3 regions of the Pseudoalteromonas sp. T1lg24 genome follow, and region 2 is predicted to be linked to each of the others. Evidence: predicted binding sites of a transcription regulator. Region 2 holds the regulator's gene; each other region holds the start of a gene.
The links. The regulator MetJ, encoded in region 2, represses methionine synthesis genes. The targets are predictions, from matches to a motif close to TAGACGTCTAGACGTCTA.
Positions count from the first base shown of each region.

Region 1: a site for MetJ is predicted at 7,956-7,973, ahead of metK (methionine adenosyltransferase). Genes of this name have one in related genera too.
Region 3: a site for MetJ is predicted at 6,101-6,118, ahead of metE (5-methyltetrahydropteroyltriglutamate--homocysteine S-methyltransferase). Genes of this name have one in related genera too.

Region 1 is NZ_PQCB01000006.1:526,349-537,119, reverse strand. Features, by position in the region: gene putA (bifunctional proline dehydrogenase/L-glutamate gamma-semialdehyde dehydrogenase PutA) at 1-595, opposite strand, end outside; gene C2M30_RS05545 (winged helix-turn-helix transcriptional regulator) at 739-1,227, shown strand; gene C2M30_RS05540 (TIGR04211 family SH3 domain-containing protein) at 1,398-2,042, opposite strand; gene C2M30_RS05535 (CYTH and CHAD domain-containing protein) at 2,414-3,934, shown strand; gene C2M30_RS05530 (START domain-containing protein) at 3,936-4,538, shown strand; gene C2M30_RS05525 (hypothetical protein) at 4,856-5,563, opposite strand; gene C2M30_RS05520 (hypothetical protein) at 5,611-6,621, opposite strand; gene metK (methionine adenosyltransferase) at 6,663-7,850, opposite strand; gene tkt (transketolase) at 8,193-10,184, shown strand; gene C2M30_RS05505 (hypothetical protein) at 10,368-10,771, shown strand, end outside.
Region 2 is NZ_PQCB01000001.1:152,692-163,462, forward strand. Features, by position in the region: gene C2M30_RS00660 (penicillin-binding protein 1A) at 1-1,886, shown strand, start outside; gene metL (bifunctional aspartate kinase/homoserine dehydrogenase II) at 1,985-4,321, opposite strand; gene metB (cystathionine gamma-synthase) at 4,330-5,550, opposite strand; gene metJ (met regulon transcriptional regulator MetJ) at 5,741-6,064, shown strand; gene C2M30_RS00680 (malic enzyme-like NAD(P)-binding protein) at 6,110-7,351, opposite strand; gene rpmE (50S ribosomal protein L31) at 7,751-7,966, opposite strand; gene priA (primosomal protein N') at 8,178-10,352, shown strand; gene C2M30_RS00695 (SPOR domain-containing protein) at 10,367-10,771, shown strand, end outside.
Region 3 is NZ_PQCB01000016.1:81,034-91,804, forward strand. Features, by position in the region: gene C2M30_RS07735 (ABC transporter ATP-binding protein) at 1-382, shown strand, start outside; gene C2M30_RS07740 (ABC transporter permease) at 372-2,867, shown strand; gene C2M30_RS07745 (TIGR01777 family oxidoreductase) at 2,879-3,775, opposite strand; gene C2M30_RS07750 (AI-2E family transporter) at 3,865-4,914, shown strand; gene C2M30_RS07755 (LysR family transcriptional regulator) at 4,949-5,833, opposite strand; gene metE (5-methyltetrahydropteroyltriglutamate--homocysteine S-methyltransferase) at 6,137-8,407, shown strand; gene C2M30_RS07765 (GGDEF domain-containing protein) at 8,442-10,771, opposite strand, start outside.

The sequences.
Region 1 (10,771 bases), on a different contig from region 2:
TTGCTTCTTTATCTTTCGCACGCTCTACAGCTTCTTCAATGGTAGTACCCATAACAAACTGCTTGCCCATGATCTTCATGGCATATTGTACTGATTTACGAATAGCAGGTTCACCAATACGACCCATAGTGCGCTTTAATAAGCCAAACTGGTCTTCTTTGTTTTTGTCTGCATAGTTAACCATTTTACCTGTTAATAACAGACCCCAGCTTGATGCATTTACAAACAGAGAATCGCTGTTACCTAAGTGAGAGCTCCAGTCGCCGCTTGCTAGCTTATCGCGAATAAGACTATCTTGAGTTTCTTTATCTGGTACGCGTAGCAATGCTTCAGCAAGGCACATTAATACCACGCCTTCTTCAGAAGACAGTGAGTATTCGTTAAGTAGTGCGTCAACACCACCTTGACCTTCTTGATCGTTACGAATATTTAATACCATTTGGCGTGCACGTTCCCATGCACGGCTACGTGCGCTAACACCAACTTCTGCAAGTGGCAGAATATGGTCAATAACTTGGTCTTCATCAATACGGTAAAAGTCACGGATCTGCTGGCGGATCGGACATTTGGTAGTTAAATCACCATTGTAAAGCATAAAGAAACCCTCAAAATAAAATAGGTTAAATTTATAAAATAGGGGCGTAGTGTAATTTCTTTTCAGCAGAATGTGCTGGCGTATTTTGGCTATATCCGGTAATTTACAGGGAATTGTTCAAAAGATGCCAAATAATATTCTGTATGACCACCTCTATCAAAACACGAGTGCTCGATCGAATCGATTTAGCAATTTTAGATGTTTTACAAAGAAATGGCCGAATTTCTAACGTAAATTTAGCGAAACAAGTTAATTTAAGCCCAAGCCCGTGCCTTGAAAGGGTTAAAAAGCTTGAAGACGATGGCTATATTGAAGGTTATGGTGCACGTTTAAATGCTACTAAGCTGAAACAAAATGTGGTTGCCCACGTTGAGGTAACATTAAAAGAATCAACCGAAGCCGCATTTGATATTTTCAAACAGCATATTATGCGCATTGGCCAAGTGGTGTCGTGTGATATGGTTGCGGGTGGCTACGATTACCTACTAAAAATACGCGTAGGCGATATGATTGAATACCGTGAAGTCCTCGGTAAAATTGTAGATACGCCAGGGGTTGGCACCAACCGTACTTACATGGTAATTGAGCATGTTAAGCAAGATGTAGGGTTAACCGTGCAGGTTGAAGAGTAATCCTGGAATTATAAAAATTACCTGTTTTATTGCTGAGTGGTTTTGTTCTCGTAGAAAATGACTCACAAATTTATGCAATAGGTATAACATTTATTCACACGCTTATTGAGTACGGGATACCAGATACAAAAAAAGCGCTAGTTAAGCGCTTTTTTTGTATTGCGTAGATATTATGCCCAACCGTCGTAACGTTTGCGTCGCGATAACACGATTGTGATGATAATCCCCAGTAAAATACCGATAAATGCAATACCACCGCCATAAATCAATAGCTGCTTTTGCTGTTTTTCACTGGCTTGTTGCTTTTGATTACGTGAGCTTGAAATTTGGGCATTTAGCTTTTCAATTTCAGCATTAAGTTCACGGTTTTTAACTTCTAAATCATTGGCAGTTTGACGCAGTACCGGCATATCACGTTGGCTTGAATTTAGCTCTGCTTGTAAATCAGCTAATTGATTTTTTAGCTTAAGGTTTTGTTGTGCTAAACCTGGGCGCTTACTGATATTACGTTTATCAATCCAACCTGTACGACCGCGGCTATCTTTTACTTGGCTATAGCCCGTTTCTTTATTTTCATCGAGCAACTGTAATTCGGTACCTGCTTGCACAGAACCAAGAATGCGATAATTTTTGCCTGGACCTGAGTGCATATAAACAAATAGGTTGTCGGTAATATAAGCAGTTGAAGAAGATGCGCTTTCAGTTGTTTGTACTTCCAGTACTTCAGTCGCTGATTCGCCGTTAGTTTGCGTTTCTGCGTGGATAGCTGTGCTTAAACTCGCTAATAAAAGAAATGCAGCAATCGGTTTAAACATTGAGAGGATCCTGTTTTATTGTTGTTGTCCGATAAATTTACCAAGTCGTTTAAACATGTAACTAATTATAGCGCTGGATAAATGAGATACTATCAAGGCGGGATTTGTCTGATGTAGTTATTTTTACATCGATAAATTCCAACGCAGTTAGCATGATATTTAGCCCGCTAAAATGACTAGCTATTTAAGTGAATTGGTATTTGAGGCTTCATAGTATGGATTTCACCGCGCAATAGCAAGTCGCGCAGCGCATTCACACAATACTTCATAATTTAGTCGTTGTTTGTAAGTCGATGCACAAAAGGTTGCATTTAGCCCGATATTTGGTTTTACTTAGGCTTTGCTAATAAAATAGGTCAACCCTCCAGCTAATGGATACTGAAATTGAGCTGAAATTTTTAGTTTCAGAACAAGTTATTTCTCAACTGCCAGCACTGATTACCCAGTTTTCAAAAAAAGTCAGTAATAAAGCTTCTCGCAACTTACAAAACGCATACTTTGATACTCCAAGCAGAGAATTAAGAGCGCTAGATATCGGCTTACGCACGCGTTGTGTTGACGGCGAATGTGAGCAAACAATTAAGTTGGCAGGCAAGGTGGTTGGTGGCTTTCATCAACGTCCAGAATACAATGTGCCAATTAATAATTCGCGCCCAAACATTGAGTTATTTGATACCTCAATTTGGCCTGCTGGCATGGAGCCAGGCACTATTAGTGAAAACCTTTTCTCTATTTTTAACACTAACTTTATTCGTCGTACTTGGTTATTAGAAACCGACTCAGGTACTGAAATTGAATTGGTGTTGGATAAAGGTGATATTTCTGCTTCAGGCCAGAGTGTGCCGATTTGTGAAGTGGAAATGGAATTGGTAAGTGGTGATCGCAAAGAGTTATTTGAATTAGCAAATAAGTTAATTAACTGTAGTGAAGTACGTTTAGGTCTATACAGTAAAGCCGCACGTGGCTACCGTTTAGCGGACGATGCGCCGTTAATGGCTGATACATTCTTAGGCTATGTACAGTTAGATGAAAACGCGACACAAGAAGAAGCGCTTGAGAAGTGCCTTCAATATGGCATTGAGTTTGTGCAAAAACACGAGCAATGCTATATCGATTCGCCAAAATTAAAGACACTAAAACGCATTGTTGATGGGGTTAGCCTTATTCGTCATAGCTTTTGGTTGTTTGAACAAGTTGCCGACAAACAAGTTACTAAATCGTTGCGTAAAGAGCTTAAATGGCTATTAGAAACCTTTTCTTGGGTTGAAACTGCGATTCAATTACGAACGTTTACGTCAAAGAAACATGCGTTTTATAAACGCATTTCGGCTGCGCCAGAGCTTGAACAAGTGATTGATAACTTAAAAGCTGAGCAACCGTCGCGCAAGGCGTTAAAGGCAATTTTCCATAGCCCGCGCTACAACCAACTTATTCTAGATTTAACGCGCTTTTTAATTGAAAAGCGTTGGCGTGATGACTGGGGGCAAGAACAAATTGTTGCTGCTGGTACGCCTGTAAAAGATATTGCGGCACGTCTTTTTGAAAACGATTGGCAAGAAATGCAGCATTTATTGCCACATGATGTGGTGAGCGCTGAAAGCTATATTGCAAAACGTCAAAAATTACATCGTAATTTACTCAGCGGTTGTTGTTTAGGGCAGCTTTTTGAAGGACCGCTACGTGATGAATTTAGAGGCCCTTGGCTTGATATTATTCATGGTATGGATGAATTGGCGACATACGACTATTTAAAACAGTTATGTGAAACGCAACAAGAACCCGAACAATTCACCAGTATTTTGGGTTGGTTAAAACAAAAAAATGATGGTTTGCTCGCAGCAATGGAACATAGCCGTTTGGCAAGTCAAAAATTGGAGCCTTACTGGCAATAATATGCGCACTATGCTGTTGCTGCTACTTTTTTGTACTCCGCTGAGTGCATTACAGTGGCAGCAAGTAAAAATTAAACAAGGAATTGAAGTTTATCAGCAAAAACTGCCTGATGGACTTTTAAAGTTAAAAGCCTACACAGAGACTAGCGGATGCTTAGCAGCGTTTGAAGCACTTTTACTTGATACAGACAATGCTGATAAGTGGTTAAGCAATGTGGACAGTGTCGAAGTGCTAAAATCACCATCACAAAACGAGCATATCGTTTACACTCAATTTAATGCGCCATGGCCGATTAAAAATCGTGATATGGTGACTTACTCACGTATTTTTAGAACGTCAAATACACAAATGCAAATTGGCATTCAAGCGGCTAACAACGAATATGCAAAGCGTGATGGCTTCATTCGCATTAAGCATGTAGCTGCCAGTTGGGTAATTACTCAGCGAGACGCAGATACGATTTCTGTTGAGTATCAAGCGATTGCAGATCCTGCAGGAAAAATTCCACATTGGTTAGGTAATTCTGTCGCAAAATCTAACGTATTTAGCACCTTTAAAAAGATGAAAGCGCGCTTGAAGCTTTACCCTTGTAGTGCCATTTGACTAGGGTCTGCCCACCTTTACTGTTCTATTTTTGTTCTCTTTGAGCGTGCTTTTATCGCGGCGCTCGATGTGTGGCCTAGCAATCTAAGCGAATATCGAGCAAAGCTTCCGCGTCCTGCTCACGCCCCTTACCTACATCCATATAGGCAACAATGAGAAAAGTACGTTCAATAGAACCGTTCGGCAACGCTTGATTGGGTTTTCTACTGTGTTATCGGCTGACTCACATAGAATAACTATGCCACGCATCCTCTGCCTTGTATAAACCCCAATCAAACTGCTGCAAAAACGAACTTGAAAGGTCAACAGACCCTAGGTTATTTCGCGATATGCATATTGACTGAACCATTAGCCTCTTGTGATTGGCTAGTAGCGAATTTATGTTTGGTAACAAACTCTGATAATTTATGTTGGAACAGGTGTATTGATTCGAAATCATCGGCATACTGATAGTTAATTTGGCAAATACTTTCTCGGCAATCAATCGTTTTTAGTTGCACAAATTCAATAAAATCATGTGTGGTAAAAAAATCTTGAAACACCGCTTCTGTCGTTTCGGCCCAATGATCGTCACGGGTTTGTTGCTCAAATTTAGTTGCTAAATTAAGGGTGTCTACGCCATCACTGAGCAGTAATTCAAGTTGCTGCTGCATTTGTTGCTCGAGCTCCGCGACCTTGTCGCGCAACATGGTTTCTGCATGTTCGCTCACCTCTTTAATCAGCTGTTCATGTTTTTGTGTAGCATGTGTTAATTCATTTTCTAACCTTTCAACTTCAGCAACCAGCTCAGATTTAGTCAGCGCTGTCAGTGAGTGTTGTATTGATTTGTGCTGTGTGGATAGGGTTTCCGTTAAGGGTTCTTTGATGTTATTAAAGCTTGATTCTAGCGGCTCAGATAATCTGTGGTCAGAGCTATTAGATGGTTGTTCTTTACTAATTAATTGACTATCTGAAGGCATTAATGTCGAAATAAGTGCGACGCTAAGAGCGCCGAGCACAAATGCAATTACATGTCCTTTGTTCATATTAAATCCTATGTTTTATCTAATAGCGTTTTTCGTTGCTGAGGTGCTTAGCTAATCATACCACCGGCTAGCGGGTAATGTCCGACGTGATGTGTTGCGAGCTCTGAAAAACCAAGTACATTGGCTGTTTGTTTTTTATCGCTATTAAAGATAATAACATCTGCACTCATTAGCGGACGCGACGGGTGGTCTTCCAGCACTTTAAAAACAACATAATCTTGTGAGTCGATGGCTATCAGTTTCAATGTATAGGTAAGTTCGGTTTGTGGGTTGGTCACATGGGATACCAATGATAGCTCATTTGGCGTGTGTTCAAACTCGACCACCAATAGTTTTTCGGTAAAATTAATCGCTAATTGATTTGTAGTGACTTTTCGTTTTGCTACATGGTTAATTTTACTAATTGTGCCATTTATCGAATGTTCTGCAAGTGTGAGGATAACGTGTGTATTTTCCTCGATGACCGCAGGGATGACTTGGTCGTTAAAAATGGCAATTTTAAGTTGGCTTGATGCCAAGTTTTCGTCTTCTAATACGCGGATCATCGCTTTTTCTCCATTTTCGCTGAGGCTCAAATAACCAAATTCGAAGGTTTTCATGCGTGCGAAAGTAGGGGCGGTAACGATAAAGGTTTTAGTTACTTGAACGTCTTTCCAATAATTAAATAAAGATGACTGGGCGAGGGCGATATCGGATTGTTCTGATTTTGTTTGGATTTCATCAAGGTGTGTTAAAAACTGCTTACGCTGCCATGTATTTATGCCCGCAAAATGCATTGCTATCAAATAAGTAATAAATAAACCGGCCTTTAAAAGCAAAGGCGATAGTTGTTGCACACTTGGCAGGTTTATTACCACAAGGGAAACCAACACTAAAACATGCGTAACATAAACGATTGCCGGAGTTGTAAGGTAAGGTTTAGCAAGGCGTACGATTCTTTGTTGGTTAGTATTGTTTGCTATTTCAGGGTAATGCTTAATTGAAAGGTACATGACTTCACCATTTTTATTTTTTCTTGCTAGAGCGATTATCTTACCAAGTAACTGAATTACAGGCATAAAAAAAGCGCCAATGGCGCTTTTTCTCAATCAGACGGTTATTATAAACCAGCAGCGGCGCGAAGTGCGTCTGCTTTGTCTGTTTTTTCCCAGCTAAATGCTGTGAATGTATCTTCGCCTACCGTCATTTCGAACGGTTCACGACCGAAGTGACCGTATGCTGCAGTCATTTGATACATTGGGTGAAGTAGGTCAAGCATCTTAGTAATACCGTAAGGACGTAAGTCGAAGTGCTCACGTACTAGCTCTACTAACTTCTCTTCAGAGATTTTGCCTGTGCCGAATGTATCAACTGTGATTGACGTTGGCTCAGCAACACCAATAGCGTAAGAAACTTGGATTTCACACTTATCAGCAAGGCCAGCTGCAACAATGTTCTTAGCAACATAGCGACCCGCGTATGCCGCAGAGCGGTCAACTTTTGATGGATCTTTACCAGAGAACGCACCACCACCGTGACGTGCCATACCACCGTAAGTATCTACAATGATTTTACGACCTGTAAGACCACAGTCACCAACAGGACCACCGATTACGAAACGGCCAGTTGGGTTAATGAAGTATTTAGTATCTTCAGTTAAAAGCTCAGCAGGTAGCGTGTGCTTAATAATGTTTTCCATTACAGCATCTACTAGTGCGTCTTGCTCGATGTCTGGGTTGTGCTGAGTAGATAGTACAACTGCATCAATTGCAACAGGCTTACCGTCTTCATATACGAAGGTTACCTGAGATTTTGCATCAGGACGTAACCAAGGAAGAATACCTGATTTACGTGCTTGTGCTTGACGTTCTACAAGTAGGTGCGAGTAATAAAGTGGTGCTGGCATTAACGTTGGTGTTTCGTTAGTTGCGTAACCGAACATTAAACCTTGGTCACCAGCGCCTTGCTCTTCAGGCTTAGTACGGTCAACACCTTGTGCGATTTCAGGTGATTGTTGACCAATAAGGTTCATGATGCCACATGTGTCACCGTCAAAACCTACGTCAGATGATGTGTAACCGATATCTGTGATTACTTTACGTGTGATTGACTCAAGGTCTACCCACGCATCTGTTGAAATTTCACCAGAGATAATTGCAACACCTGTTTTAACCATTGTTTCACAGGCAACACGCGCATGCTTATCTTGTGTGATAATTGCGTCTAAAACCGCATCAGAAATTTGGTCAGCGATTTTATCCGGATGACCCTCAGATACTGACTCAGAAGTAAATAAAGTTCTTGCCATGGTATTTCTACTCACTCACAAAAAATGCGCGTTGCCACAAGGATTTGCGCAGGTTCAATTAAATGGTCGCGTATTCTACCGAATAACGACGCTGCAAACAATAACTTTACGCCTAGACGTCTAAAAAAAATTAAAAGTGAAATTTCTTCACCGTTACTAGGCTGTTTTGTGCATAAAGAAGCTAGATTATAGTCGGTTTTCCATTGCTCCGCGTGTGCTTATAGGTAAGAATAGAGCTGCGTGGGTACATTGACCTATTGGTATTGGATTTTTGCATACACAATACCAATAGGCAATGTACCCAAATTATGACAGCAAACAAATAATGAGGTAGGAAAATCCATGCCGTCACGTAAAGAACTAGCAAATGCTATTCGCGTTCTATCTATGGACGCTGTGCAACAGGCCAAGTCTGGCCACCCAGGTGCCCCTATGGGTATGGCAGACATTGCTGAAGTGCTATGGCGCGACTATTTAAACCATAATCCAGCAAACCCTGATTGGGCTGATCGCGACCGATTTATTCTGTCAAACGGTCACGGCTCAATGCTAATTTATTCTTTACTGCATTTATCTGGCTATGATCTTCCAATTGAGGAAATTAAAAACTTCCGTCAAATGCACTCTAAAACACCGGGTCACCCTGAATACGGTTATGCACCGGGTGTTGAAACAACGACAGGCCCATTAGGTCAAGGTATCACTAACGCGGTTGGTATGGCAGTTGCTGAAAAAGCACTTGCGCACCAGTTTAACCGTGAAGGTCACGATATTGTTGATCACTTTACTTACTGTTTCCTAGGCGATGGTTGCCTTATGGAAGGTATTTCACACGAAGCGTGTTCGCTAGCAGGTACATTAGGCCTAGGTAAGCTAGTTGCGTTTTGGGATGACAACGGTATTTCAATCGACGGTGAAGTAGAAGGTTGGTTCACTGACGATACAGCAGCACGTTTTGAATCTTACGGTTGGCATGTTGTACGTAACGTAGATGGCCACGATAGCGAAGCTATTCGCGCAGCAATCGATGAAGCACGTGCTGAAACGGGCAAGCCAACATTAATTTGTTGTAAAACAGTGATTGGTTATGGTTCACCGAATAAATCAGGTAGCCACGATTGTCACGGTGCACCATTAGGTGATGCTGAAATTGCAGCTGCACGTGAATTTTTAAACTGGGAGCACGGTGCATTCGATATTCCAGCTGATATTTATGCTGATTGGAATGCAGTTGAGGCGGGTACCGCAAAAGAAGCGTCTTGGGCTGAAAAATTTGATGCGTATAAAGCAGCTTTCCCTGAACTAGCGGCAGAGTTTGAACGTCGTCAAAAAGGTGAATTACCAGCAGATTGGGCTGAGAAGTCACAAGCCTATATTGAAAGCCTGCAGGCAAACCCTGAAAACCCAGCGACACGTAAAGCATCACAAAATACTCTTAATGCGTTTGGCCCTATGTTACCTGAGTTTATGGGGGGGTCTGCTGACCTTGCAGGTTCAAACCTGACACTTTGGGAAGGTTCAAAAGGCTTAACAGCAAATGACGCATCAGGTAACTACATCTTCTACGGTGTACGTGAATTTGGTATGTCGGCAATTATGAATGGTATTGCGCTGCATAAAGGCTTTATTCCTTACGGTGCGACGTTCTTAATGTTTATGGAATACGCGCGTAACGCAGTTCGTATGGCGGCGCTTATGAAGCAGCCTTCAATCTTTGTGTATACGCACGATTCAATCGGTTTAGGCGAAGATGGTCCTACGCACCAACCAGTTGAACAGCTAGCAAGCATGCGTTTAACGCCTAACTTAGTTAACTGGCGCCCATGTGACCAAGTTGAGTCTGCAATTGCATGGCAAGATGCTATTGAGCGTAAAGATGGCCCAACATCACTTGTATTTACTCGTCAGGGCTTACAACAACAAGCGCGTACAGCTGAGCAATTAGCGAATGTACGTAAAGGTGGTTACGTATTAAGCTGTGATGGTGAGCCTGAGATTATTCTTATTGCAACAGGTTCTGAAGTTGAGCTTTCTATGCAAGCAGCAGCTGAACTTCGCGCTCAAGGTAAAAAAGTACGTGTTGTTTCTATGCCGTCAACTGATTTATTTGACGCACAAGATGCGGCTTATAAAGAATCAGTACTACCAAGTGCAGTAACTAAACGTATCGCGGTAGAAGCGGGCATTGAAGATTACTGGTACAAATACGTTGGTTTAAATGGCGCGGTTGTAGGTATGACAACATTTGGTGAATCTGCGCCTGCAAATGAACTATTTGAACACTTTGGCTTTACGGTAGAGAATATCGTAGCAAAAGCGAATCAACTCGCATAATTGCAAAAAAAGCTATAATAATCAAAAGCGATGCAAATGCATCGCTTTTTTGATCTAGCGCAATAGTTTTACCTTTGATAACGATTCTTAATTAAAAAAACTGATTTAGATCAAATTCCCCCCTGCCTTTGTCTTGCTAAAATTTAACCAACTTTTGATAGGTATAATAACGAGGAAAGGGAAATGGTTACCTCTGAACGAAATGCTCCTGAACTTGTTTGCGGTTCAGATCCCGTACAAGCTAATATTACCTCCTTTGCACAGCGCGCACATGAAAAAGCGCTTACTGAACAATTAATTGAACAGAAGAAACTGCTTTTAGAAAAACAGCAGCAGTTTGAGCAATTGCAAAATGATCATGCCATGATTATTAAGCATGTGCAGTTAATTGAGCGTGAGTGGGAAAACTCAAACGCTATGCTTGAAACACTGATGGAACAGTTAACAGACGCAAAGAAAAAACCAAGCGTAGAAGTGACCGCTAAGCTTCAAGATCTCCAGCAACAAGTTGAAGAAGCGAATATGAGTAAATCGGTAATGAAACATCACTGCCGTGAACTTAATGAGCGTAATGAAGAGCTAAATGC
Region 2 (10,771 bases):
TTAATTTACCGCAGCTTGCGATGATTGCTGGCTTGCCGAAAGCTCCTTCATCACTAAACCCTATTAGTAATCCTACTCGTGCAAAACATCGCCGCAATGTCGTTCTTTCACGTATGTTAGTTGAAGGATACATTTCACAAGCACAATTTGACGAAGCAAGTAAAGCGCCAATAACAGCGAAAAAGCACGGTGCAGAAATCGAGTTTTCTTCACCTTATATTTCAGAAATGATTCGAGCAGACATGGTTGCACGCTTCGGATTAGACGGTGCTTATAACAACGGTTATAAAGTTTACGCAACCATCACAGCTAAAAACCAAGCGGCTGCGCAAAAAGCGTTAATGGATAATATTCATAACTATGACCATCGTCATGGTTTTAGAGGAGTTAACATTTATTTATGGAACTCCGAAACGGATACGGCTTGGCAACGTAATGAAATCCTCTCTTATCTCGAATCAGTAAATGAAATCGGTTATTTAAAAGCAGCTGTTGTAGAGCAAATTGATGAGCAAAATGCTTATGCAGTACTTAAAAACGGCAATTCAATCACAATTCCATGGGACGGATTAAAGTGGGCTCGTCCATACATTTCACATTCACGTCAAGGAAAGCCGCCTGAAACAACCTCAGATATACTCTATCCTGGAGCGTTCGTTTGGCTACAGCAAAATCAAGATGGTCAATATAAACTATCTCAAATGCCTGACGTGAGTAGTGCAATAGTGTCTCTTAATCCTCAAACCGGTGCAATTGAGTCACTTGTTGGTGGTTATAGCTTCGAGTTATCGCAATACAACCGCGCAACCCAAGCAAAGCGTCAAGTGGGTTCAAACATTAAGCCATTCCTTTATTCAGCTGCAATAGAGCACGGCTACTCGTTAGGCTCAATAATTAACGATGCACCAATAAATAGCTGGAACTCCGCACAACGCATCGCATGGCGCCCAGAAAATAGCCCAGCTAATTACGATGGCCCAATTCGTGTGCGTCGCGCATTAGCACAGTCTAAAAACGTGGTTGCAGTTCGCCTGTTACGAGGCATAGGCGCACGCGAAACAGTTGACCATTTACTTAAATTTGGCTTTTCACCTGAAGACATTAAACCACATGAGGCACTTTCTCTCGGTGCTGCTTCGTTAACGCCTTTAGAAGTGGCGCGTGGTATGGCAACGTTTGCCAATGGCGGACATTTAATTGAGCCATATTTTATTGACCGTATTGAAGATGCCGAAGGCAACATCGTATATAAATCTCAACCGTTAGTAGTTTGCAATCAGTGTAGCGCTGAAGAAGTGCGTGATAGCTTTCATTACGCACCTCGCGTAATTAGCGAACAAAATGCCTTTTTAATTGCCGACGCGATGAACACTGCAATCTATGGAGAACCAGGCTGGCTTGGCACTGGTTGGCGTGCAAAAGATTTAAAACGTAACGACTTATCAGGTAAAACCGGTACTACAAACGATATTGTAGACACTTGGTTTTCAGGCTTTAACAGCCAAGTAATTACCACTGTATGGGTCGGCTTTGATGATGCCGGCAAGCGTTTAGGCAGAGTAAGTTACAACAATAATTTAAGTCGCAATCAATTTGCAGGCGGTGAATCTGGTGCACGAACGGCACAGCCTGCATGGCTTGATTATATGCGTGAAGCACTAAGAGGTATGCCTAGCGCACCTATTGAACAACCTGAAGGGCTCGTCTCTGTAAGAATCGACCGTAAATCAGGGTTACTAACTAAAAAAACCGATAACTCGTCACGATTTGAGTATTTTATTAAGGGCACAGCACCAACGCAGTATACTCAGCAAGAAGTGCAGAATTTATTTGACCCTTATACAACAACGACTGATTCAGGCAAAACAACTGAAGAGCTATTTTAACGGCACCATTCATTTGTATAAATCAGTTTAAATAAATTTAAAAAGCCGCTAACACTGTTAGCGGCTTTTTAATATTAATTACCCAGAGTTAAGGTTAATTACTCTGATAGCTTATGGCAAAGCCAATATAAATCAGAATGCACTCCCGCAGCGGTAACTTCACGCCCTGCTCCAGGTCCTTGAATAATCAATGCGTTGTCAGCATACCAAACACTATTGATCACAAAAATGTTATCGCCCGGAGTTAGTGTTGCAACCGCAGCTGACGGAGCAACAGCTTTTAACCCTACTTTTGCCGTAATAGGTGAGGTTGTGGTATCAAGCTCAGCCACGTACCTAAGCGTATTACCTTCTCTTTGTGCATCTAGAGCGAGCTCTTCCACAAATGTATCAAGTAACTCACGTTTTGCTAATGCATCTTGCCAAGACCCTTCGGCAAGCTCATTTGGCATCCACGCCGATAACTCAATGTCGTCTAGCTCAAGTGATAAACCAAGCTCTCTCGCCAAAATAAGTAACTTTCTTTGTACGTCACGGCCAGAAAGATCTTCACGCGGATCAGGCTCGGTAAAGCCCAACTCTCGTGCTTGCTCAACTAAATCTGAGAACTTTTTATCGAGCGAGTAATTTGCCCCTAACCAAGACAATGTGCCCGAGAACACACCACTAATTTTAGTGATTTTATCGCCCGAGTTTTGCAGGTCTTTTAAAGCAAAATTAATTGGTAAACCGGCTCCTACACTTGTGTTGTAACGCCATAGTAAATTTTTCTCAGTCTGCAAGCGACGTAAATTTTCATACCAATTTAACTCTGCGGTGCCCGCATATTTATTTGCTGAAATAATATGACAATCGTGCAACGCAAATTCAGGGTATAACTTACTAAACGATTCACTTGCCGTGATATCAATCACTACTTTATGGCCATAATCAAGCTCTTTAATAAACTCGATGATCTGCTCAGGTGACGACGCTTTTGCATTATTTTTGAAGTTTGCACTGGCTGTTGCCAGCTCTATACCCTGGCCATTTAACAAACTCGTACTTGAGCGTAATAAACCTACCAACTTAACTGGTAACAAGGTATTTAAACGCGCTAACTGGTCATTAAGCTGTGATAAAAAGACTTCACCAACATTACCAATACCCGCCACAATCACAGCTAATTCTTGTTTAGCGGTGATCAATTCATCATGTAACAATGACAGCGTATCGCTTTCAAGCAACTGGTCACCAAGTAAAATAGCAAAGCCATTTTGACTCCACGCACCACGTAATGTCATGCTTTGCTTCTCTAATAATGCTTTTGCACTTTCAAGTAACTGCGATTCACTGCCGGCCTCGCTCACGATTGCCACACCAGAAACATTCGATTCAATAAGCACCGCATCTTGTAAATAATATGACGCAACTTGCTCGCCAAACTGACTTGGTACAAGCAGTAACGTATTTCCCTCTACCTCAAGCGGCTGAAGCGGATGCTGCAGAATAATGCTTAACTCTCGAATGCTATCTTTATTGTTATGAGTAAGTTGAAACACGTCAACACTGGCAAGTGTCGTTAAAAAACGTTTTGCTTTCGCTTGTTCGTTAGCAACCACTTGCGTACCATCACTATGGCTATCGTAGCTACTGCGAACGACTAATTTAATATCGCTGTCTTTTAATGGTGTAAGCGTTTTAGCGTGCAATACAGGGTTACCTAATCGCGCGAGTTGTTGCGCTTGCTGCTGGCTAATTTTATTGTATTTAACCGCCTTTTCTACTTTACGTGGGTCGGTACTGTAAACGCCTTGAGTATCTGTCCAAATTGTAACACTGCTGGCATTAATATATTTACCAAGCAAAGTCGCACTGTAATCGCTACCATTTCGGCCTAACGTCACCGTGTTACCCACTTCGTCACTTGCGATAAATCCCGTCACCACATTAAGTTGGTCGCTCTTTAATGCCTGGCAGCGTGCAGTATTTTCTTGATGCTTAAGATTATTTTGTGCAACAACAAATAGCTTGCGGCTATCAAAGTGAGTCGCAGCAACCCCTTGCTTATTTAAATAATGCGCAAGTAATCGGGCAGACCACAGCTCACCGTGAGCAAGCAACCACGCCTGCTCTAACTCTGCACAGCCAGCACGTTGAGAGATTGCATTAATATCGTCAATAAAATGAGCATACACTTCACTTTTATCACCTAATAATTCAGAAACCAGTGCGCATTGGTGATCTTTTAGTAACGCAATTACTTCACCAACACCTTTATGATCTTGATTGTGATAACACGACCACAAGCGCACAAGCGTGTCGGTCGTTTTACCTGCAGCAGATACAACAATGGCATCGCCATACGCTAGTTGCTGACAAATATTGGCAACTGCATGGTAGCGCTTGGCACTGCTTAGGCTTGACCCACCAAATTTATATACTTGTTTTGTCATTTAAATAATCACCACAATGCAGGTCGTGCAGCGCAGCATTGAGTGCTTTTTTCTCCACCAGCAGCGACATCTTTGTTAATTGTTTTTGCGAATGCTTGTTCAAGATCTGCGATTAAATCTTCAACATCTTCAATACCAACAGAAATACGAATTAACGTATCGTTAACGCCTGCTTTAATTCGTGCTTCAGGCGCCATGCCGGCGTGTGTCATGGTAGCTGGGTGACAAATTAAGCTCTCTACACCACCAAGTGATTCAGCAAGACTAAACTGTTCTACACTGGTTAAAAATTTAGCCGTATCTTCAATTGTGCCTTTAATACTAAAGCTCACCATGCCACCAAAACCTTTTTGCTGTGCTTTTGCTAAATCATGTTGTGGATGACTTTCAAGACCTGGGTAATAAACTTTCTCTACATGCTCACAGATTTCTAAATAGCGTGCGATAGCAAATGCGTTTTCTTGGTGCTGTTTAATACGTACATTTAAAGTACGAATACCACGCAGCGTTAAATACGCATCAAATGGCGCACCTGTAATACCAATATTATTTGCCCACCAAGCGAGCTCTTCGCCTAACTCCGCAGTGCGTGTAATAACCACGCCACCAACAACATCTGAGTGGCCATTAATGTATTTTGTGGTTGAGTGGATAACAATATCTACACCAAATGAAATTGGGTTTTGTAATGCTGGAGATAAAAACGTGTTGTCAGCTCCCACTAACGCCCCTACCGAGTGAGAAACTTCCACTACTTTGGCAATATCAGTTAAACGTAAAACTGGGTTACTTGGCGTTTCAATCCACACTAGCTTAGGTTTAATTGCTTTAATCTGCTCATAGCAAGACGCTTGTGTAAAGTCGACAACCGCTACTTTTAATAAACCGCGTTTTTCAAGGCTCGTGAATAAACGGTAACTGCCGCCATAGCAATCATGAGGAATTAAAATAGTATCTTCTGGTGTTAAGATTTGTGTGCATAAGTGAACAGCAGCCATACCTGTTGCAGTTACAATCCCCTTTTCACCGCCTTCTAGCTTAGCAAGCGTATCAGCCAAAATATCGCGATTAGGATTGCCGCTACGGCCATAATCATAATCACGCTTTTTATCAAAATCGGCGAACGAATAAGTCGTCGATAAATATAATGGTGGAACAACCGCACCATGATGTTTATCTGCGGTAATGCCATTGCGAACAGCAAGGGTTGTTTGTTTGTTCTGCTTCATAACTCTGTCACTTAGATGTTTAGACGTCTAAAAGGTTAAACCACTAAACAATGGAAGTCAAAACTTTTACACGTCTATATAGCCAAATAAATGATATTTGACTATATATTTTAAAACGATAAAATTTTGCCTCTTAATATACAGGCTATCGTCAAAATTAAATCGTAACAGATATAGGCTAGTACACTTTATGGCAACTGAATGGAACGGTGAATATATTCACCCATATGCAGAACACGGTAAAAAATCAGAACAAGTGAAAAAAATTACCGTATCTATCCCACTTAACGTATTGAAAGTACTGACAGACGAGCGCACTCGTAGACAAGTAAATAACTTACGTCATGCAACCAATAGCGAACTACTGTGTGAAGCATTTTTGCATGCGTTTACAGGTCAGCCATTGCCTGACGATGAAGATCTGAGAAAAGATAATCCTGAGCATATTCCGCAAAGGGTAAAAGAAATTCTTGCTGAACGCGGCTTACCGGTTCCAGAGCTTGAAGATGAATAAAAAAAACCTCAGCAATTGCTGAGGTTTTTTTTGCTTTTAACCAAGTTAAAGCATGTAGTTTTCTGGCATTTCAATCTGCGCAACGCCTGACTCAACCGCAGCTTCTGCAACCGCACGTGCTACTCGCGGAAGCAAACGCGGATCCATTGGCTTAGGAATAATGTAATCTTTACCAAATTCAAGGCTTGATTCACCAGACGCTGACAATACCTCTTGCGGTACTGGCTCTTTAGCAATTTCGCGAATCGCATTTACCGCCGCAATTTTCATTTCGTCATTAATCGCTGTTGCGCGCACATCAAGCGCACCGCGGAAAATAAATGGGAAGCATAATACGTTGTTAACTTGGTTAGGGTAATCTGAACGACCTGTTGCCATAATTAAATCATTGCGCGCAGCATTCGCCACTTCGGGCTTAATTTCAGGATCAGGGTTAGAACATGCAAATACCACAGGCTTATCTGCCATTAATTTTAGATCTTCAGGAGCCAATAAGTCAGGACCTGAAACACCTACAAATACGTCTGCTTCTTCAATAACATCTTGTAAGGTGCGCTTATCTGTATTGTTTGCAAACAACATTTTGTATTCATTTAGGTCATCACGACGCGTATGAATAACCCCTTTTCTATCAAGCATATAAATGTGCTCACGTTGTGCACCACATTTAATTAACAGCTCCATACATGCAATTGCTGCTGCACCTGCACCTAAACATACAATTAATGCATCTTTTAACTTTTTACCTTGGATCTCTAACGCATTCAGCATGCCCGCCGCAGTTACAATCGCGGTACCATGTTGGTCATCATGAAATACTGGCACACTACAACGTTCAATAAGCGCTTTTTCAATTTCAAAACACTCTGGCGCTTTAATATCTTCCAGGTTAATACCACCAAAAGTATCTGCAATATTTTCTACAGTATTAATAAAGTCTTCGGTAGTACGGTGCTTAACTTCAATATCAATTGAATCTAAACCAGCAAAACGCTTAAATAATAACGCCTTACCTTCCATAACAGGTTTTGATGCAAGCGGCCCTAAATTACCTAAACCTAAAATTGCAGTACCGTTTGAGATAACAGCGACCATATTACCCTTTGCAGTATATTTATATGCATTGTTCGGATCCGCTGCGATCTCACGAACCGGTTCAGCAACACCAGGACTATAAGCTAATGCAAGATCATTAACTGTCTCTGCTGGTTTGGTTAATTCGATGCTGATTTTTCCAGGAACGGGTTCAGAATGGTATTGTAGCGCTTTTTCTCTTATGTCAGACATGCGTGCCTTATCCTACGATGTTAAAAGTGAGAGATACTGGTTTAATAGTACGGCATTTAGAGTAAATAGAAGTTAAATGCGGTTATATCTTAACCTAAGACCATAGTTGAATTTACAACAATAGGCTTGTGGATATTTTCTGCTAAATCATTACCAGATTGAAGTTAATTCAGATCCGACCAGATTCACAACCATCTATTTTTTTACACTCGACAGATACTATTTTGCCAACAGATAGTAAAAATAATGAATATTGAAGCTATCTATAATCCAGTATATAGCCATCTATTTAGAATAAAAAGACATAGAAAAACCATATAACATGACAAAAATTCATATTAAATTTTAGATACAAAAAAAGCACCCTTAGGTGCTTTTTTGAAAGAACTAAAACAGCTCTTATTTTTTGCTTGAAAGCGCGCCAAAACGCTTGTTGAAGCGATCAACACGACCACCTGTATCAAGCACTTTTTGCTTACCAGTGTAGAACGGGTGACACTCTGAACAAACATCTAAGTGGATGTCTTTACAAAGAGTTGAACGCGTTTCGAATTTGTTACCACAAGAACAAGTAGCATTGATTGCTTCGTACTTAGGGTGGATACCTTCTTTCATAGTAAACCTCTAATTAGGCCGCATCGCTCTCCAAACCCGAAGTCTGGCACCATACGTTGTTAAACAAAAATATATAGGGCGCGAATTCTAGCCAACTAACATGCCAATAGCAAGATCTTTAACCATCTTCAGATAAATTTTGTTTAACACTAGCCGCAAACACAATGCCATGATTTAATTTCAACAAATTCGCTCTAAAAATAAAAGTAGAATGACTACGCCTGTTGTTGCAGAAATTGCCTTAAATGTACCGCTTTACCGTAACTTTGATTACCTCGTTGAACCTCAGTTTCAAACTAATATTGCGGTGGGTTGTCGTGTTGCAGTTCAGTTTGGTCGTCAGCAACTTGTCGGCATTGTTGTTGCGTTAAAATCAAATAGTGAATTTCTCGATAAATTAAAACCTATTTCACGTTTAATTGATAACAACGCGATTATTGATCGTCACATGATCAGCCTTATCGAATTTGCGAGTCATTATTATCAAAACCCGCTTGGAGAGTGCTACCAAGTTGCACTACCGACTCTGTTAAATAAAGGCGAAGCACTTGATAAGTCTGCGGTGCCTATCATTAAACTAATCGATGAAAATGCATCAGTGAATGGTAAAAAACAGCGCCAACTAATCGAGCATTTAGTTGATTCGGGCAGTACGCCAGTTACCGAATTGAGTGCGCTCGGGTTTAGTAGTGCAACCGTTAAATCACTGCTGGAAAAAGCGATTATTGAGAAAACGGTTGAATACAATCGTGATTGGCAATCAAAACCTCTCGCAATCGGCGATAAACCCAAACTTAAGCGTGAACAAGCCATTGCACTTGCAGCAATTAATCAAGCTACAGGCTATACCTGCTATTTGCTTGAAGGTGTAACTGGCAGCGGAAAAACAGAAGTTTATCTGCAAGCTCTCGAAAAGCCATTGCAACAAGGTAAACAAGCGTTAGTACTGGTACCCGAAATTGGCTTAACGCCACAAACCGTTAACCGCTTTCGTAGGCGCTTTCCTAATGTGCCTATTATGCTTTGGCACTCTGCAATGACGGATAATGAACGCCTATCAACTTGGCGTGCAGCACAAACTCAAAGCGCTGCCATTGTAATTGGCACCCGCTCTAGTGTGTTTTTACCATTTGCCAAACTTGCGATGATTATTGTTGATGAAGAGCACGACTTATCATTTAAACAGCAAGACTCACTGCGCTACCACGCCCGTGATTTAGCATGCTTTCGTGCTGCTAAACTAGCGATTCCATTAATCTTGGGTAGTGCAACGCCGTCGCTCGAAACGATTCATAATGCCACAAATAATAAGTACCAACTGCTTAAATTAACTGAGCGAGCACAAACACAAAGCGATAATCAGTATGTGCTACTTGATATGCGAGGGCAGCATCAGCAGTCTGGTCTTGCACTTGCAACGCTTGATTACATCAAACAAGAGCTTACTAAAGGTAAGCAAGTTATGGTGTTTTTAAATCGCAGAGGTTTTTCGCCTAGTCTTATTTGCCACGAGTGTGGCTGGTTAAGCCAATGCCAACGCTGTAGCGCCAATGCCACCTATCACAAACATATTCGCAATTTAATTTGCCATCATTGCGGTGCGCAAGAGCATGTGCCTACACAATGTCCAAGTTGCGGTAGTACGCAAATTATCCCCGCAGGGCAAGGCACAGAACAAGTTGCTGAGTTTTTAGCTGAGAGCTTTCCCGACACCCCAATCACCCGAGTTGACCGCGATTCAACCCGTAAAAAAGGCAGTTTAGAAAGCGCACTGCACGACATAAACAAAGGCGAACCGCGCATTTTAATTGGCACACAAATGCTTGCTAAAGGACATCATTTTAGTGAGGTGTCGCTAGTCGTCATTATGGACGTAGATAGCGGACTCTATTCTTACGATTTTCGCGCTACAGAGCACCTAGCCCAATTAATTACCCAAGTGTCAGGTCGCGCAGGGCGTAGCGGTGAAGCCGGCACGGTATTGCTCCAAACACATTTTCCAGAACATCCGCTATTACAAGACTTAATCAATAATGGCTACCAAGACTTCTCCCGTTATGCTTTGCGTGAACGTGAAGAAACCTTGCTACCCCCCTACACTAGTCTTGCAATCATTCGTTGCGAATCGCACAAGCTAAACGACATCAATAATTTTTTATACGACCTTATTCCAGAACAACTGCCTTCTGGTATACAATTGCTCGGACCTGTTCCTGCAGCACTTGAGCGCATTGCAGGCAAATACCGCTACCAGCTCCATATTCAAGGTAATGAGCGCAAGAAATTGCACTTATACCTACATCAACTTGTTAGCTACATAAGTCAAAGTAAGCTAGCAACAAAGGTCCGCTGGAGTATCGATATCGACCCAGTTTCAATGGCATAAGAAAATAGTAAACAATGGCCCAAAGAGATTACGTAAATAAAAAACGTGCCCCTAAAAAAACGACCCCAAGCAAACGCCCTTTTCCTGTTGCTGCGTTAGTAGCCGCGGTTGTTTTAGTGTCGGCCGGTATTTATGGCTTATACTTTATTACCACTAATAGCGATGTAAAAGCATCGCAGCAAAAAGTTGCCAAAGAACAAACAAAAGCACCTAAGCCTAAGCCGAAAAAGCCCGATTTCATTGAAGAAATTGAGAATGCCAACATTGAAGTTGAAGTTACAGAACAAGAGCAAAAAGGCCCCTACTATATGCAATGTGCATCGCTACGTAATCGTGATGATGCGGAAGCGCTAAAAGCACAAATTGCATTTAAGACCGGCCTCATTGCTGATGTAGACCGTACAGAAGGCAAAAATGGC
Region 3 (10,771 bases), on a different contig from region 2:
CGTAATGCTACCGGCAGAGCTTGCAGGTGAAACAAATGCTGAAGAAAAAGCCAAAGAATTGCTTGAAAAAGTAGGGCTTTCACACCGTTTACATCATTTTCCATCGCAATTATCGGGTGGTGAGCAGCAGCGTGTTGCCATAGCGCGCGCCTATATTGGTGAACCGAAAGTGCTGTTCGCAGATGAACCATCGGCTAATCTTGATAGTAAAAATGGCCGCATCATTGAAGAACTTTTATTTGATTTAAATAAAGTCGCCGGCACTACCTTAGTGTTGGTTACGCACGATGAACACCTTGCTGAAAAGTGCCAACGCACACTGCATATAGACGCAGGCCAATTAATCGATGACCGTATCGGAGTACAGGCTGATGTGGGCTAAATTAGCGTATAAATTATTTCGCCAAGAATTAAAACGAGGCGAACTCAATATTATTTTATTGGCGATTGCGCTCGCTGTGATGACGGTAATGACATTGTCTTCAATCACCGATCGCATCGGTCTTTCTATCAATCAAAAAAGCAGCGAATTTATTGCCGCTGACCGTGGTTTGCAAAGTAACCACAAACTACCACAAGAATTCCTCACAAAAGCGATTGATGACGGCCTGCAAACGGCCACTTGGTATGGTTTTGATAGCATGCTGTTTGCCAACGATGAAATGCAAATTGCATATATTAAGGCAACCGACGAAGGCTACCCATTAAAAGGCCAATTAAAACTTAAAGACAGCTTTGAAGGGCCTGAATATGTTACCGATGCACACCCAGCACCTGGCAATATATGGTTGTCTGATACGGTTTTTTACAGCTTAAATATTGAAGTAGGGGACGTGGTTGAAATTGGCGAAGCCAATTTCATTGCAGAAAAAATCCTCGCTGAAGAACCTGATGCACCATTTGCGATTTTCTCAAGTTCGCGTCGAGTATTAATGAATATCGCCGATGTTGAAAAAACACAAGTGATCCAACCGGGCAGCCGTGTTTCTTATCGTTATTTATATGCCGGCACCGAGCAGCAACTTAATGATTATTACGCTTGGCTCAAACCGCAATTGCTTGAAAACCAGCGTTGGTATGGCGTAAAAGACCGTCAAGGTCCAGTATCTGATTCTGTAAACCGCGCTGAGCGATTTTTATTACTGGCAGGCTTGCTCGGCATTATGCTAGCGGCGGTAGCTATTGCCGTGTCTGCAAGGCGCTACTGTGAGCGTCAGTACGACCCCGTTGCAATGATGAAAACACTGGGCGGTTCGCGCACGACTATTCGTAATATCTACATTGTGCATTTACTGTTAGTGACGGTGTTTTCGGTCATTATTGGTTTGTTACTCGGTTTTATTTTACAAGTTATCGCAATCGATGTGCTGAGTGAAAAAATGGGTAAAGCCCTGCCGCCAGCATCACTTTGGCCGCTTGGACTGGCCACCTTTACCGGCTTGATCTGCGCCGTTATGTTCTCGCTAAAACCGTTAATGGACTTATTTGATATTCCACCAATGCGCGTGCTTCGCCGTAATTTAGGGGATTCCCTTAAAGTATCAAAACTGCACTTGTTACTTGCAACACTTACTGTGTTTGGCTTGATGTGTTTATTTAGTCGCAGTGTCGTGATTGCCGGGATTATGTTTGTCTCATGTGCGCTTTTAGCGGGTATGTTATTTGGTTTAAGTCGATTACTGTTTACCTCGTCACGTAAACTGGGATTAAAGCCAAGTAATAGCTGGTCTTTGGCAATTGCGTCGCTGCAAAAACGCGCTAATGCCAATGCGGTGCAAGTAATTAGCTTTGCACTTGCAATCAAGCTCATTTTATTTTTAGTAGTAATGAAGAACGATTTAATTGCCGATTGGCAATCGCAACTACCTGAAAACGCGCCAAATGGCTTTTTGGTAAATATTAGCGAATATGAACGCAGTGATATCGCCGATTTCTTAGCCGAAAACAATATTCAGCAAACCGATTTTTATGCGGTGGTGCGTGGTCGCGTAAATAGCATTAACGGTGAGCAAGTAGCACGTTCTGTATCGGCGCAAGAAAACGAAAAACGCGATGAAGAAGCGCGCTCGGGTGTTGGTCGCGAGCTTAACTTAACATGGCGTGATACCTTGCCGAAACACAATGAAATTGTTGAAGGTGAGTGGTTAAACCCAGATGCCAACGAGCTTTCCATGGAGCAATCTATGGCTGAGCGGTTAGGTGTGAAAATTGGCGATGAGCTTGAGTTTTTAATTGGCTCACAGCGTTTTAGTGCCAAAATTACCAGCCTGCGTGAGGTGAACTGGTCTACCATGCAGCCCAACTTCTTTATTATTTTAAGTCCTAAAGTGCTGTCACAATTTCCGGCAACGTATATTTCTGCCATTAGCACACCGACCGAATCTAAACGTGCGTTGCAGCAACTGGTGCGCAATCACCCTAGTGTGAGCATTATTGATGTAGATTCAATGATAAAGCAGGTGCGTTCAACTATCGACCAAGTAGCAACGGCCATTAGTTTTGTACTGATTATTGTGGTGATTTGCGGTGCGTTAGTATTGGTGTCGCAAGTGCAGGCAAGTTTGCACGACCGCATGCAAGAAGTGGTGATATTGCGAACCCTTGGGGCTAAAGCTAAGCTTATTAAAAACGCGGTGCTTTACGAATTTGTATTGCTTGGTTTATTTGCCGGCATTGCAGCAGCACTGTTTAGCGATATTGCATTACTCGTTGTGCAGTACCGTATGTTTGAGCAAATTGGTAATTTGCATCCAACAATGTGGCTTTACGGGCCTGTAGTTGGTGCCTTATTCGTAGCTGTGCTTGGCTATAGTTTAGTGGCAAAAACGCTGCGAAAAAACACCCAAGGGCTTGTTAGGGCGCTATAAAAAAGTGGGCGTTATCGCCCACCTAATATATTTTCAAGCGCAGGCTTTAAATGTGGAAAATGAAATTTAAAATCTGCGTCTTGCAGCGCTTTTGGTTTAACTGCTTGACCAAATATCAGTAAATCAGCCATCTCACCAAACATTAATCGCAATACAAATTCAGGCATTCTAAAAAAGTTAGGTTTTTCTAACGTTTCACTCAGGCTTTCGGAGAATTGATTATTCGACACCGGATTAGGCGCCGTTGCGTTAAACACTCCGTTTAGCGATTTGTTTTCGATTAAAAACAGAATAATGTTTACCATGTCGTTAATGTGGATCCACGACATTTGCTGTGTACCATCTGCAATAGGGCCGCCTAGGCAAAACTGAAATGGCGGTACCATTTTTTTCAGTGCGCCACCGTGTTTTGCAAGCACCACACCGGTGCGCAAAATACACACGCGGGTTTTATCCGATTGTGCTTTTTTGGCAAGCGTTTCCCACTGTTTACAAAGATAATGACTGTATTCATCAAAAGGTTGGTTATTCTGTTCATCAACCGGCTCGGTCTGCCTGCCGTAATAGCCTATGGCACTGCCCGAAATAAAAGTATGTGGTGGGTTATCTGCTGCGTTTATTTTGTCGGTGATTTGTTCAGTAATGTGCCAGCGGCTAGATTCAATTTTGTGTTTTTGAGTTTTGCTCCAGCGCTTGTCGGCTATCGGTTCGCCGGCAAGATTAATCACAATATCTAGCTGGTTAAAGTCAATATCTTCAAGGGTTTCAAACGCATTTACATGGTGTCCCAAAATGGTAAACGCTTTTTCTTTTTTGCGGGTTAGCACCATTAACTTATGATGGTTTGCTAAGTGCTTACACAAGTGTGAGCCAATTAGGCCTGTGGCCCCAGTGATTAAAATATTCATAGATAAATCAAATAGCTTCCTATTTGCCACGCTTATAATGTAGCATAGCGCTAATTAGAACAAAGTGATAATACGAACTAAGGATAGCTATGGTTCAGCCCAATTTTACTGGTGCCAGTAAAAGTTTATTGATTTTTGCGGCCTTAATCGTTGTTTTAGCCGGCTTGAAATTAGCAAGCGCAATTGTCGTTCCGTTTTTACTCTCCGTATTTATTGCCATTATTTGTAGTCCGTTGATTAATTTAATGGGACGTTATCGCGTACCAAAAGGCGCAGCAATTACACTGGTTATTTTACTGATAATGTTAATCGTGGTCAGTCTGGCAGGGCTTGTTGGTCAATCGGTAAATGGCTTTTCACAAAATGTTCCCGTGTATAAAGAGCAGCTACAAACCGAGTTCTCAGGCCTATTAACCATGTTGGCCGAGTATAATATTTTGATCGATAAAGATCGCATTATGTCGTTTTTAGATCCCGGCAAACTTATCGATCTTGCTGCGAATACACTCGCGGGTGTTGGTGGCGTAATGGCTGACTTGTTTTTAATTATTTTAACCGTTGTATTTATGCTTGTTGAAGCGCCTTACATTGGTAAAAAAGTGCATTTAGCCCTTGATGATCCCGATATGAAGCAAAAACAAATCGACCTATTTTTAGACTCGGTTAATTCATATCTCGCTATCAAAACACTGGTTAGTTTAGCGACCGGTGTTTTGGTTACGGTAATGCTTTGGGCATTTGGCATCGACTACTTTATTTTGTGGGGCGTGCTGGCGTTTTTCTTAAATTATATTCCTAATATTGGTTCTATCATTGCGGCAATTCCGGCGGTATTACTGGCTGTTGTACTGCAAGGACCTGGCGTTGCAGGTTTAATTGGCATTGGTTACATGGCAATTAACACCGTAATGGGCAATATGATTGAGCCACGCTTTATGGGTAAAGGTTTAGGCTTATCACCACTTGTCGTGTTTTTATCATTATTGTTTTGGGGCTGGTTACTTGGCACGGTTGGCATGTTGCTGTCTGTACCGCTTACCATGGTTGTGAAAATTGCCCTTGAAAACAGTGAAGAAGGGCGCTGGCTTGCAATGTTATTAAGTGGCGAAGAGCAAATTAATGAAGAACTAGAAAGCTAATTTGTAGTTAAATAGATAAAAGGGTTAGCATGTGCTAACCCTTTTTTTGTTTACAGGTATTTAAAAAGTGGCGATAAACCGGGTTTTCGCTCATGGTTTTTTTCATCGCTAAATACATCGGGCGTGATAAACCAAGCGCACCTAATGGAATTGACTTAATTAATCCTTGGCTTTCATAAGGGGTTACTAGCCAATCTGGTAAAGCAGCCACACCCATACCGGCGCTTACAAGCTGAAAAATAAGCAAGCCTTGGTCAACGGTTTTTAAGGTGCCGTCGAAACGCGCATTTTGAATAAAGTGCTTAAAAATATCTTGTCTTTCGCGTGGGATCGGATACGAAATAATCGTTTCGTCTTTTAAATCAAGCGCGGTTACATAGGCTTTTTTAGCTAGCGGATGATCTGGGCTGACAATTAGCTTTAACTTAAAATCAAATAAATGTGCGAACTCAAGGCGCTCTGTTTCACGAATATCCGATGTAAGTACTAAATCCAACTCATCGTTTAACAGCTCCGGAATGGCGTCGTAGCTAAAACCTCGCTCGTAATCCACCTTAATATCCGGCCAAAAGTTGTTAAATTCTTTAATTGTTGGCAATAACCAATGAAAACACGCATGGCATTCAACGCTTAAACGCAATTGCGAGATAGGTTGGTTTAAGCTCTCTTTTAATCTGCATTTGGTTGCTTCCACTTTTGGCAGTACATCGTTAGCAAGCTCTAACAACAACATACCTTGTGGGGTAAAACGTACGGGGTGTGTTTTACGCTCAAACAACTGGCAATCGAGTTTGTTTTCTAAATCTTTGATTTGGTGAGATAAAGCAGATTGGGTTAGAAAAAGCTCTCGTGCGGTATTAACCAAAGACCCTGTCTCTTTAAGGGTTGCGATGGTTTTAAGGTGTTTTACATCAATCATCTTTAGGAATACTCATATTAAACTTGAACGACCGTGAGAGAGATTTGATACTAGCTGTTTATTTTTCATGTTTCAATGTTGATTTGTACATATCGTCGTCATTTTAATAATAAATTTCTATTTTATATATATGTATAGATTATGATAGCGCTGTCAATTGGTGTTTGGTTTATATGTGAAACTTTACTTTTCTATTTTGTATTAATTTATTTCAAGTTAAATTGGAAAAACTTGCGATTTTGTTGAATTAAGTTTACCACTAATATTTAGCCATCTAAACGTCTTAAATAAAAGGATATCAAGATGGCAATTACAATTCACAACTTAGGTTTTCCACGTATCGGGAAAAAGCGCGAACTTAAAAAGGCGGTTGAGGCCTATTGGCGAAATGAGAGTTCACTCACAGAACTGCAAGAGCGAGGACAAGCAATTCGCAAAGACAATTGGCAACTACAGCAAAGCCAAGGTGTTGAGTTGTTGCCAGTAGGGGATTTTGCATGGTACGACCATGTACTTAGTACCTCTTTGCTGTTCGGCGTGGTACCAACGCGTCACCAAAATGAAACACAAACGGTAGATTTAGACACCTTGTTTCGCATTGGGCGCGGCAGAGCACCGACTGGTTGTGCATGCGCTGCAAGTGAAATGACCAAGTGGTTTAATACCAACTATCACTACATCGTACCTGAACTGACTGAAAATCAAACATTTGAAATTAGCTTTACAGAGCTATTTGATCAGGTAAAAGAAGCGCAAGCGCTCGGTCATCAGGTGAAACCTGTATTGGTTGGTCCGGTAACTTATTTGCATTTGGCAAAAACTGTCGGCGAATTTGATAAGTTAGCCCTGCTGCCACGTCTACTGACAGCGTATCAACATGTATTGAGTGAATTAGCTGATTTAGGTGTTGAATGGGTGCAAATAGATGAGCCCATTTTAGCGTTAGAACTAACGCCAGAATACCTGTATGCGCTTACAGCCAGTTTTAATAAACTGCAAGGGCAAGGTGTAAAGCTGCTGCTGGCAACGTATTTTGGTTCAGTTGAAAACTACCTAGCTGATATTGCAACATACCCAGTAGACGGCGTGCATTTTGATTTGGTTGCCGAAGCGCAAGATATAGAGAAGATTAACGAGCGCATAGCTAAAGACAAAGTATTGTCTTTAGGTGTTATCAACGGCCGTAATATTTGGAAAGCGGATCTCGAAGCGGTTTACAACCAAATACAATCGCTCGTTTCATCACGTGAGCATGTTTGGTTAGCGCCTTCGTGTTCGTTGTTGCATACGCCTGTTGATTTAGCCTTAGAAACAACGCTTGATGGTGAAATTAAATCCTGGCTTGCATTTGCAAAACAAAAAGGGCACGAATTATCGTTATTGAAACAGGCCTTGCTGTCGGGGGATGTAACTTCGCTCATTGACTATTCAGCGCCAGTGAAAGCGCGTGCTAAATCGCTTCGTGTAAACGATGCCGCAGTGAAGTTACGCCTTGATAGCCTAACCAAGCAAGATGGTGAGCGTACGAGCCCTTTTGCTAAACGTCAGTTGGTTCAAAAGCAAGCGCTTGGTTTACCTATTTTACCAACGACTACTATCGGCTCTTTCCCACAAACAACGGCTATCCGTGAGGCGCGTCGCGATTTTAAAGCCGGTAATATTAGCGAAGCTGATTACACGGCTCAAATGCAAAATGAAATTTCTTATGCTGTTGCACAGCAAGAAGCTGTGGACCTTGATGTGTTAGTTCACGGCGAAGCAGAGCGTAATGATATGGTGGAGTATTTTGGCGAATTGCTCGAAGGCTTTGCGTTTACACAATTTGGCTGGGTGCAATCGTATGGCTCTCGCTGTGTTAAGCCACCGGTAATTTGGGGCGATATAAGCCGCAAACACCCGATGACGGTTAACTGGACCGAATATGCACAATCACTTACTAATAAACAGATGAAAGGCATGTTAACAGGCCCTGTCACCATTTTGTTTTGGTCGTTTATCCGCGATGATCTTGATAAACCAACAATTGCCAATCAAATAGCGCTGGCGCTGCGCGACGAAGTGGTTGATTTAGAAAAAGCGGGCATAAACATTATTCAAATTGATGAACCTGCATTTCGGGAAGGCTTGCCGTTAAAAGCGTCTAAGTGGCAAAACTATTTAAACTGGGCGGCGTATGCGTTTCGTGTATCGGCATCTGGCGTAAGCGACAGCACGCAAATTCACACCCATATGTGTTATGCCGAATTTAACGATATTATCGCGGCGATTGCCGATATGGATGCAGATGTCATTACGATTGAAACGTCACGTTCAAATATGGAATTACTTAACGCATTTGAAGATTTTGATTATCCTAATGAGATAGGCCCTGGCGTTTATGATATTCACAGTCCGAATATTCCAGAGGTAACGTGGATTAAACAGTTGATGAAAGAGGCTGCGAAAAAAGTGCCGGTGGAACGTCTTTGGATAAATCCAGATTGCGGCTTAAAAACCCGTGGCTGGCAAGAAACCCAAGCAGCACTTAAAAACATGGTAACCGCAGCAAAAGAGCTCAGACAAGAACTCGCTTAAGTCACGTGTGATATGCAGGGAAACTGAGTTTGGATTAACTCAGTTTTCCTGTGGTTAAAAAGGTAAAAGCTTGTTTTGCAGGCATAGGTTTTGCTACCAAAAAGCCTTGGCCATATTGGCATTTAGTTTGTTTCAGCACATCGAGCTGAGTTTGTGTTTCAATTCCTTCAGCTACCACGTCAAATTCAAGGGCGCTGGCAAGCGTTAAAATAGCATCAACCAATGGGTGGTTTTCGCCGCAGTTAAGATTATCAATAAAGCTTTTATCAATTTTTAAAATATGAATAGGTAATTGATGCAAATAACCGAGTGCCGAATAACCGGTACCAAAGTCATCTAAACACAGTTTTACGCCGCAGGTTTTCAGCTTTTCAATTATTTCTGTCGCAAGGGAAAGGTTTTCAATTAGCCCCGATTCAGTAATTTCAATGCATAAACTGCCTAATGGTAGTTTGTACTCAAAGTAAAGACGCTGAATAAAATCAGCAAACTCTAACGTTGAGAAATGCTTAGACGATACATTTACGGTCACTTTAAAGTCTTCAGGTAATGTGCCGTGCCAAAGGCGTAATTGTTTTGCCGCAAGTTCTAAAATATGTAAATCAAGGGCGAGGATTTGTCCGGTTTCTTCTGCTAGTGGAATAAAATCAGCAGGTGAAATAAACCCACGTTCAGGGTGATGCCAACGCACTAAGGCTTCAAAACCAATAATTTCGCCCGTTTGAATGGTAAAAATAGGCTGATAGAAAAGCGCAAACTCGTGTTTGTTCATACCACTTTGAATATCGCTTTCTAACAGTGCTGCGCCTTTCAGTTTTTGTCGCATGGTGTCGTTAAAAAACTGTACTTTGCCTCGGCCAAGTGATTTAGCCTGATACATGGCTGCATCGGCGCGTTGCAAAATTTTATAGGCTTCGTCGGTGTCTTTGTTGGCAAAGGCAACACCAATGCTGGTTGATGCTTGCAGTAAATGGTCGTCAATTAAAATAGGATCTTTCAGCGCGAGCTTTATGCGCTCAATTACAGGTGTAACGTCTTCAGCGCCAAAAATATCACACAGTAAAATAGCAAACTCGTCGCCACCTAAGCGTGCAAAGGTATCGGTTTCGCGAATACATTGACCAATAATGTTGCAGATCTTAACTAAAAACTTATCCCCGACTTGATGGCCTAAGGTATCGTTAATCATTTTAAAACGATCAAAGTCTAAATAGAGCAGGGCATGAATTTTAGGGTTATTACTACGACCAAGTGCGTTAATAGCAAGGGTTAAATGGTCAATTAACAATGCGCGGTTGGCAATGCCCGTGAGTTCGTCGTGCATTACTTTGTGTTGCAATGCTTGCTCGGCAAAAACGCGATTAATTACAAGGCGAATTTGTTGGCTAATATAAGTTAATAAGTCTTTGTCGTGCTCGGTGTAGCTAACGCTGTGGTTGTAACTCTGCACCACAATAATGCCCGATAGCTCGTCGTTTAATTCAAACGGTACACCAAGCCAAGAATTAGGCTGTGCACCAATTAAATCAAAGTCACCGTTATCAATATGGCGTTGGTATTCATCGCCATTGATTAGCACGGCTTGTTGCTTATTGATGGCATAAACCGATGCGGTTTTTTGTATTTGCGCATTGCTAAAGCGTTTTAACGTAATACGCTCTACGCCATGCTCAATAATGTAAGGAATTTCTAAGCCACGGGTTTGCTTATTGTAATAGCCAATAAACAAATTTTCGGCAGGCAGTAGGGTTTTAACAATGTCGTGCAGGCCAGTATAAAAACTGTCCATGGTCTGCGAATCTGAACTTAAGTTAGCAATTTGCAACATGCCTTTTTCAAGCAGCTGTGCGTAGTTAAGCTGATTAATAGTATCGGTAAGATTGGCAACCGTTTTACACTGATCAATTTTAGCGCTAAGCATGGACGCCACAGTTGTTAAAATACTTAAGTGATCGGCTGTGTAGTAGTCTTTCTCAGGATGTTCGCAATCAATTACGCCAAGCACTTGGCCGTCGTAAACTAGTGGTACACATATTTCCGAAAGCACGTTGCCGCTAATATCTAAGTAACGCTTGTCTTGTGATACGTCGCTAATAATTTCGGCGCAGCCGGTTTCAAACACATGGCCGCAAATACCTTCTGAAATCGAAATCGCGAGCTGTTCGTTTTCAATATCGTTGTGTTTATGAATGGATGAGACTTGGTTGAGTATTCGCTTTTCTAAATCGGCGATAAAAATGGAGCATTCATCAAAACCGAGGCGTTTAACTACTTGATGCGTCACGTAGTCGTAGAGCTCGTCGAGATCAACAATACGAATGAGCGACGAGGCAAACTCGTTAATAATACTTAACTGATTAGCTC